DNA from 2 places in the Vibrio sp. ED004 genome. Region 2 is predicted to be linked to the other one. Evidence: riboswitches for the same ligand, from Rfam matches in the RefSeq annotation. Region 2 holds a riboswitch; the other holds the start of a gene.

Region 1 (4,426 bases), on a different replicon from region 2:
ATACGGTTTCTTAGCTCAGTATCTTGCTTCCACAATCAACCAAACTAGGAATACCCCGATAGCGATTCGGTTTGGGTATCACTGAAAAAAACATCTGTTCATCACAGACTTAAAGTGTACTTCCTCCCTTCGCAGCACTGAGTGCTTTTGGCATTTCAGTGCTCCATCAGACTTGATGCTGATGGTCAGCTAAGTTTTCTCCTCCACACCATTACTGGGCTTCTCGGCTTAGCCTTACTCACTACTACGGATTCATCTGCCACCTCGCACCAACACAGCTCTTAGCTTTCGCTTCGAGTTTGTGCTTCCAGACTTTGGATGTGGTGTCAGGCTTCCCCAGTTACTGCACTGGCTCCCCTGTTAACAATGCCACCTCAAGCACAGCATAGGTCTGACTGAGTATAGGGCTTCGCGCTATTTCGGACGCTTACCCACCTATACTGCCGAAGCAGGTTTACTTGCGTTGTGTACTGTTAACTTCCTATCGCTTCCTTCAGACCCTGCCGTTAGCCAGCAACGCCCTTGCGATTCGGATTATCTTCCCCTCAGTCGGGGTGATTCAGGTTTCTTTCAACCTAACGGGTTTGCCAGCTTCGCTGGGCAAACAAAAAGGCTCACGTGATTAGCGTGAGCTTTAATTTAATTACATTCTTTTCAATGGCTTGACGACACTATCAAGCCCTTCGATTTTCAGAGCAAGGCACAGCTTTAATAGGTCACCCAGTTCACCAGACGGAAATCCTTTTTTATCGAACCACAGCAAATATTCTTCAGGTAAATCGATCAATGTACGACCAGCGTATTTGCCAAAAGGCATCTGCATTCTGGCAAGTTTGATGAGGTTCTCTTTTTCTAGCATTACAGGCTCTTTCTATGCGTCATCGATGTTCTGTAGAGTATCACCTAAACGCTCAACCCAATAGTTGATTGCGTCTTTGGCATCATCTAGGGAATCAATCATAGTCGAAAAGTCTTTGTTCCCAGCTTCACGGTCGATAGCTGCGAACAATGGCGTCCCCTCTTGAGCATCACTCACCAACAGCTCGACACTGGCGCTTCCTACATTGGTGTGCTCACCTGTTGCCACCTTAGAAATAGTGGACATCGCAAGGCCAAATGGCAGAACGCTACTCGTCACGGCTAAGATAGGGTTTGGTGTTTCAACGTTGCTCAAGGCGATACTTAGTCGCAACGTCTTACCCGTGGGTTCGTCGACAATTATTTTATGAGGCGATATTTTATCTTCCAAGCGTGCAACCATGTGATCAGTCAGCTCTTGAATCTCTTCCTGATCGAGCGAACCTTCTTCTGCAAGTACAAAGATTTGGTCAATCACCACAGAATCATAATCGTCTAACTTAGATTTCAAACGTTGTGCGTCACGCAGGCCGATTCTAGCCCAAACTAAGTCAACTCCACCGTCAGGGCCTGGCTGAAAATCCTCATAACTGGTGAATTTGGTTGCGGTTTTAATTGGACCGCCTGCACAACCAAACAAAAAAATGCTGGTTGCAACAAGCAAGAGAAGTTTTATAGATTTCATAGCGCACTTACATTAAAAAGAAGAATCTAACTAAGTATGCCATACCCTATGTGAAAAGATTGTAGAAAAAGGGGTTAAAACTCAGAGCTAGCTCTAAAATTAGTCATGCTGCACAGTGTGAGCATACTCTACAATCACCTGATTTCCTTCGATATAAGCGTTTTGAATCTCACCATCAACACTCATTCTACTTTTCAAATAAACCACTTTAGGTCCAGATTCATTACCTTCTTTCAGTGAAGGAAACACATTTCTAGGTTCTAAATGAAGTAAACGGCAAAAGTGACTGATGAAAGACATGGTCAATGGCGTCTCCCCTCTTAACACTCTTGAGAAATCAAGCTGGTTCATTCCTAGTTTTTTTGAAAACTCCATCTGCGTAATTCGCATTCGCGATTTTTGTGACATCCACGTTTGATACAACGCATCTCTGTCTTGTTCTGTGAATTCCATACCAACTTCTTTATATAATTCATACCAATCAATTGTCCGTTTTTTCATACACGACATGTCAGGATTCGGTTAGTGGAAACCAAAGGTTTGGTTTTGATATGAGTGCAATTGTTGTACAGAACAGAACACAAAAACCCAAAAGCATTCACAAAAACGATTAGAGCAAATACTTTCTTTATTTATTTATATCAATAATTTATACGTTGACTAACGAAACATATAGCAAGTTAATTTGTATTAATAATTAAAAGTTCGAGATTAGCATTCCACATTTCAATCTATTGATTCGCATTTATAAAACTGGTTGGCTACATTCCGGTTGCTTAAACGCACTTCTGGCAAACTGTTTGAAAGAATAGGACGCAAAGCCACCGGTCTGTCGACAAATATTCTGTCTATGATAGCGGGGCCGCCACTTAATAGGATTTAAGTGCACATGCATGCCGGAGTGTTCTCTTTTTTGTCGGCCAAATACAGTAAGGACAAATAATGAAATAACTCCCAAAAAAATCACTCATCGCGCTGTCGCTACTTAGCGTAAGCGGTGCAAGCTTCGGTCACGGTTATGTTTCAGCATACGATAATGGCGTTGCTGAGAGCCGTGTCGCCCTATGTAAGTTCCCTGCGAGTGACACACAACAGAAAAACACCGACTGTGGTGGTATCCAATACGAGCCACAAAGTGTGGAAGGCCCTGAAGGTTTCCCTGAAGTCGGCCCTGTCGATGGAAAAATCGCCAGTGCAGAATCTTCTTTAGCGGCAGCACTAGACGAACAAACCGCAGACCGCTGGGTTAAACGCCCTATCAAGTCTGGTTCTCAATATTTTGAGTGGACGTTCACTGCGAATCACAAGACTCGCGATTGGAAATACTACATTACTCAACCAGATTGGAATCCAAACCAGCCTTTGGCACGCAGCTCTTTTGATTTAACGCCATTCTGTGTTGTTGAAGGCAATATGGAACAGCCACCTATGCAAGTAAGCCACTTGTGTAATGTTCCAGAGCGCGAAGGTTATCAAGTGATCCTTGCTGTATGGGATGTAGGTGACACTGCTGCAGCTTTCTACAACGTTATCGATGTGAAATTTGATGGCGACGGCCCTATCATTCCGGATTGGGATCAAGGCGGTCAGATCAACCCAACTCAAGACCTGAACGTTGGTGATGCGGTATACACTCGTGTCTTCGACCAATCTGGTGAGAACGCTTCATACAGCACTGAGCTAGTGATTGAAAGCAACGAGCAAGGCAAAGTAAACAACTGGTCTTACGCACTTGCCTCTAAGATCAACCAAGAACAGACGCAAATCAAAGCAGGTCAATTAAACGGGCAAGGCGATTTCGCTCCTGTATACGGTTCGAACCCTATTTACTTAAAAGCAGGTTCAGGCTTTAACAGCGTAGAGATCGGTTACAAGATTAATACTCCAGAACCAGACCATGAGCTAGAAGTAACAGGCTTAGAGTCTGAATACATTATTGATGAAAACCAGCCAACACAGCTTGACCTTACTCTTGCAGCAACAGGCGATATTCAAGCTGAATTGACTGTGTACAACCATCATCGTGAAGCGCTTGCCTCTCAAAAATCTGAATTAGCAGACGGACAAGTGGAAGATGTTCAACTGACTTTGTCTAAATCTGAAGCTGGCCACCACATGCTTGTGGTTGTGACGAAAGATGACCAAAGTAACTTAGTGGATCAGAACACGCTTGATTTCCATCTGATGGATGAGCAAACACCGCCACCAGCAGGCGATTACGATTTCGTATTCCCTGAAAGCATTGAGTCTTACACAGCGGGAACTACAGTACTAAGCAGCGATGGTAACGTTTATCAGTGTAAAGTGTTCCCATACTCTGGTTACTGTGTTCAATGGGCTCCAACAGCAACTCAGTACGAACCAGGTGTAGGTTCACACTGGCAAGATGCTTGGAACAAAGTGGACTAATTGATCGCTAGAAACCTCCTCTTAATAGATGAGAGTTAGTAATCAATCAAACAAAAACGGATGCCTAGCGCATCCGTTTTCTTGTTCAATAACATCTGAAAAGTCAGTTATCAAAGTAGATAGTGGTCCGCCAACAGAGCTACGAACAAGAGCATAAGGTGATAGATAGAAAACTTAAACGTCTTCATCGCCATGTTGGGCTCATCACGATATTTAAGAATCCACGCGTGGTAGACAAACCCACCGTTTAGCACCAAAGACGCACTCAGGTATATCCAACTGCTCATGCCAACTAACACTGGCAGCACACATACGATGCTTAACAACAGTGTATAAAGCAAAATTGAAGTCTTGGTGTAGGCTATCCCATGAGTCACGGGCAACATCGGGATATCCACTTTGGCGTACTCGTCACGACGATGAATCGCAAGTGCCCAAAAGTGTGGAGGCGTCCAGATAAAGATGATCATCACC
Region 2 (4,426 bases):
AGCATTTTATCGAGCAACAACTCCTAACTTGGGTACCAAAATTCAACGTTAAATGTCATGACGTTGATGAATTCGGTTTCTACGCTTCAGTCTCATCTCTGCTACTCGCATTCTGTCAGTTGGACACTCAATATTTAGCTGGTGAATAGCTTATTGGGCGACTAAGTAAATAAATTCAGTAGAATGTGACAATTCACCCGGATTTCTGGGTGAATTTTATTGCGAGTAATTTCTAGTCAGTCTAAAATTGTGACCGCAAACGATAAAATATGAAACATTCACGAAATGCTATGCTTATTAAAGTTCAGAGCATTTCGGTGTTAAGACAAGCCGCTCATAGCGGTTTTTTGTTTTTTAGCACTTTAGTACCCAAAGAGCCCTACAAATTTAAGCTCTTAGTTAGGTAGCTTAACGGCTACTTCATTCCGTACTTTGGGAAAGTAGCTTCTAATAGGATAAAACCATGGCCACTATAAAAGATGTCGCTCGCTTAGCCGGCGTATCAACAACAACCGTTTCTCACGTAATCAACAAAACACGTTTTGTTGCAGAAGCGACTCAAGAAAAAGTAAACAAAGCCGTAGATGAACTGAACTATGCACCAAGCGCGGTTGCTCGTAGTTTGAAGTGCAATACAACACGCACTATCGGCATGCTTGTTACTCAATCAACCAACCTATTCTTCTCTGAAGTTATCGATGGTGTTGAGAGTTACTGCTACCGTCAAGGTTACACTTTGATTCTGTGTAACACGGGTGGTATCTATGAGAAGCAACGTGACTACATTCGAATGCTTGCAGAGAAACGTGTAGATGGCATCTTAGTTATGTGTTCAGACCTAACTGAAGAACTAAGAGAGATGTTAGATCGTCACGCTGACATCCCTAAAGTGATTATGGACTGGGGCCCAGAGAGTTCTCAAGCTGACAAGATCATCGATAACTCTGAAGAAGGTGGCTACCTAGCAACCAAATACCTTATTGAGCGCGGTCACTCTAAGATTGCTTGTTTAAGTGGCCACTTAGACAAAGCGGCCTGTGTAGAACGTATCGCAGGTTACAAACGCGCACTCAACGAAGCTAAGATTACTGCTGATGACAACATGATCATTGAAGGTAACTTCGAGTGTGATACTGCTGTTCTTGCTGCAGAGCAAATCGTAGAAATGAAAGATCGCCCAACAGCGGTATTCTGTTTCAACGATACAATGGCGCTGGGCTTAATGAGCCGACTGCAAGAAAAAGGCATCCGTATCCCTGAAGATATCTCAGTGATCGGTTACGACAACATCGAACTGGCTGAGTACTTCTCTCCACCGTTAACAACGGTTCACCAACCTAAACGTCGTGTTGGTAAAAATGCATTCGAGATTTTATTAGAACGTATAAAAGACAAAGATCACGAGAAACGAGTCTTCGAAATGCACCCTGAGATTGTTGAACGAAGTACAGTTAAAACGTTAAATTAATTGATAAAACGAGTTTTATTTCATTAAGCGCACCTTTGGGTGCGCTTTTTTTATCAACAACTATAATGAACCTATATGCACAACAGAAAGATCATTAATTGAAGCAATATCACATTTTGAAATAACAAGTGTGAGCCTCATTCAACAAAAACTTTATTCTATTCAATCAGTCACGCACAGGGCAAACCACTTGAAAAAGTGGGACGCAAAGCTTCCGGCCTAAACCACTCGTTGGTATGGTAGCGGGGTTACCGATGGCAAAATGCAGTAACTACTGACAATTTAGTAATTTACAGCCTATTGACAATTTAATTGCAACATTTTGCTAATCTCTCGGACCTGCTTATTTGGTGGCGTAGTTCAAATACACCGAGATAAATAACATGGATAAACCGATACTAAAGGACTCAATGAAGTTATTTGAGCCCCTAGGAAAAATTAAGTCACGCTCAATGTTTGGTGGATTCGGTCTTTTTGCTGATGACACTATGTTTGCTCTGGTTGTTAATGACCAGTTGCATATACGGGCAGACAAATGCACAACGAAGCAATTCGAACAACAAGGGTTTCAACCGTACGTCTACAAAAAACGTGGTTTCCCTGTCGTTACTAAATATTTCGCTTTACCTGAAGGCCTGTGGCAAGACCAAGAGAAGATCTTGGAACTCGCAACGACGTCTCTGGGTTTCGCTAAAGAAGAAAAAGCTGAACAGTCTTCTGCTAAGCCAACTCGACTCAAAGATCTGCCGAATCTTCGACTCGCTACTGAGCGTATGTTGAAAAAAGCAGGAATCGATTCCGTTGAACGTTTATATGAATCTGGCTCTGTAAACGCCTTTAACGCCATCAAGGAATCGCATGCGTCCTCTGTCAGTATTGAATTACTGTGGGCGCTAGAAGGTGCGATCAATGGAACACATTGGTCTGTTATACCGCAGCAGCGTCGTGAAGAGCTTATCAATCGCGTCAATTAACTTTGTCAGTTCAAACTATCTATATAACTAAGCCGCATTTCTGCGGCTTTTTTTATATCTGCTGAAAGTTAATCTATGCTTTGCCTGTCTATCTATACTAATGGTATGCATTGAAAATTAGAGGAAGTATCAATGAGTAAGAAAATGATATTGGGTATTGTGTTAGTCGTAACCATCATCTTGTTAGGCGTCAATTTTGGCCAGTACCTAACGCTTGAAAACGCCAAGGCCCAACAAGCCGTTTTGAATGACTACATTGACAGCAACTTTATTGCCGCCGCTGCTATCTATTTTATCGCGTACGTAATGATCACTGCTTTCTCAATTCCTGGCGCTGCAGTCGTCACGCTCTTAGGGGCAGCACTGTTTGGCTTCTGGAACAGTTTACTGCTGGTATCTTTCGCAAGCGCTATTGGTGCGACCCTCGCCTTCCTGAGTAGCCGTTACCTGTTACGTGATTGGATCCAAACCAAATTTGGTGACAAATTAGCGACAATTAACAAGGGCGTAGAAAAAGACGGGGCATTTTACTTATTCTCGCTTCGCCTGATTCCTGTATTCCCATTTTTCCTTATCAATCTACTGATGGGGTTAACCCCAATGTCAGTTTCTCGTTACTACATTACGAGCCAAATAGGCATGCTACCTGGTACGGCTGTTTTCTTGAATGCTGGTACTCAACTCGCAGAAATTGATTCACTTTCAGGTATCGTTTCACCTTCAGTACTACTATCGTTTGCATTGTTGGGTGTATTCCCAATTATTGCCAAATGGTTGATGAGCAAGTTTCGCTCAACACCTGTCGCTGACTAACGTGTATAGCTGAATAACGTATATAGTTGACTAACACCTAAAGCCGAATGAGGTTCTATCTCAATGAAAATCTTCAGTGCATCGAATCCAACAGAAGCCCATATCATCTGTGGATTGTTAGAAAGTGAGAATATTGCGTGTGAAGTCCGTGGTGAAGGTTTGTTTGGTTTAAAAGGGGAGATCCCATTTACCGAAGAAACTGACCCTTACGTATGGCTATATGAGCCAGAATTAGCCAGTAAAGCTCGCACTATTGTCAATGACTACCAAAAACAACAAGATTCGATCATCTATGAAGAGTGGCGTTGTGGTGAGTGTCATGAAGTCAATGAAGCTCAATTCGGTTCTTGTTGGCAATGTGGCGCAGCCTCTCCTGAATAATATCTCACGACGACAACCTGAGATTTAGTCAGATACCTCCTTCAAATAAAACGGGAAGCTAAGTTAGCTTCCCGTTTTATTTGAATTCAATTTGATACTCGGCTCAGAGAATGAACCTAAAAGATCACTGGATTTGCTTTTGGATAAACTCGATAGAATGTTGATTGAATTCTTCAGGGTTTTCAACATTACACACGTGACCGCAGTTTGCGATTTCAACTAGTTCACTCGACTCATGCGCCTCAACCATTTCTTTAACGGGCTTGATGAACATGTAATCACGTTCTCCCATCAAGTAGAGAGTCGGGATTGGTAGCTCCCTATCTTTGAAATACTTCATCAGAGGGTTTACGTCAGCCGTCAGGATGAACCAGCGTTTAAACTCTTTTTGACATAGCTTTTTGGCTTCGCGGATAAACAAGTGGCGCGATTCTTTCTGGCTTTTCTGCGGCATCACAATGTAAGCAAACAGGCTATAAAGCCACATGTAAGGAATGATGTGCTTACTCAGGTTACCGAGTTTGACCAATACTTGCGAACGAGTGTTGAGTTTGGTTACCGCCCCACCAAGTACCATTGAGCGAACACGACCTGCTGCGAGCTCTGCAACGTTGCGAACGATAATCGTCCCAAGAGACATGCCCACAAAGTGTGCTGAACGGATTTTGAGGTGATCTAACACTTTAAGAATATCGAGCGTGACCGATTTGAACGTATAGCGATTCGAAATCAGCTCTTTAAGTATGTTGTCTGATTTACCATGTCCTCTCAGATCAATGAGAAGCAAGTT

Evidence for each region. A riboswitch is a leader RNA that binds a small molecule or an ion and turns the genes downstream of it on or off. The one in region 2 is predicted to bind cyclic di-GMP.
Region 1: it holds a riboswitch for cyclic di-GMP, as region 2 does, so the genes downstream of both, gbpA (N-acetylglucosamine-binding protein GbpA) here and ITG10_RS01755 (TfoX/Sxy family DNA transformation protein) in region 2, are expected to answer to the same signal.

What each region holds. Positions count from the first base shown of each region.
Region 1 covers NZ_CP066150.1:1,642,839-1,647,264, forward strand. Annotated here, with positions in the region: gene ITG10_RS24700 (DUF3820 family protein) at 644-859, opposite strand; gene ITG10_RS24705 (DUF3313 domain-containing protein) at 872-1,543, opposite strand; gene ITG10_RS24710 (hypothetical protein) at 1,643-1,996, opposite strand; cyclic di-GMP riboswitch class I at 2,324-2,413, shown strand; gene gbpA (N-acetylglucosamine-binding protein GbpA) at 2,513-3,952, shown strand; gene cyoE (heme o synthase) at 4,063-4,426, opposite strand, start outside.
Region 2 covers NZ_CP066149.1:417,239-421,664, forward strand. Annotated here, with positions in the region: gene torD (molecular chaperone TorD) at 1-149, shown strand, start outside; gene purR (HTH-type transcriptional repressor PurR) at 464-1,468, shown strand; cyclic di-GMP riboswitch class I at 1,639-1,724, shown strand; gene ITG10_RS01755 (TfoX/Sxy family DNA transformation protein) at 1,852-2,442, shown strand; gene ITG10_RS01760 (TVP38/TMEM64 family protein) at 2,575-3,255, shown strand; gene ITG10_RS01765 (DUF2007 domain-containing protein) at 3,319-3,636, shown strand; gene ITG10_RS01770 (alpha/beta fold hydrolase) at 3,761-4,426, opposite strand, start outside.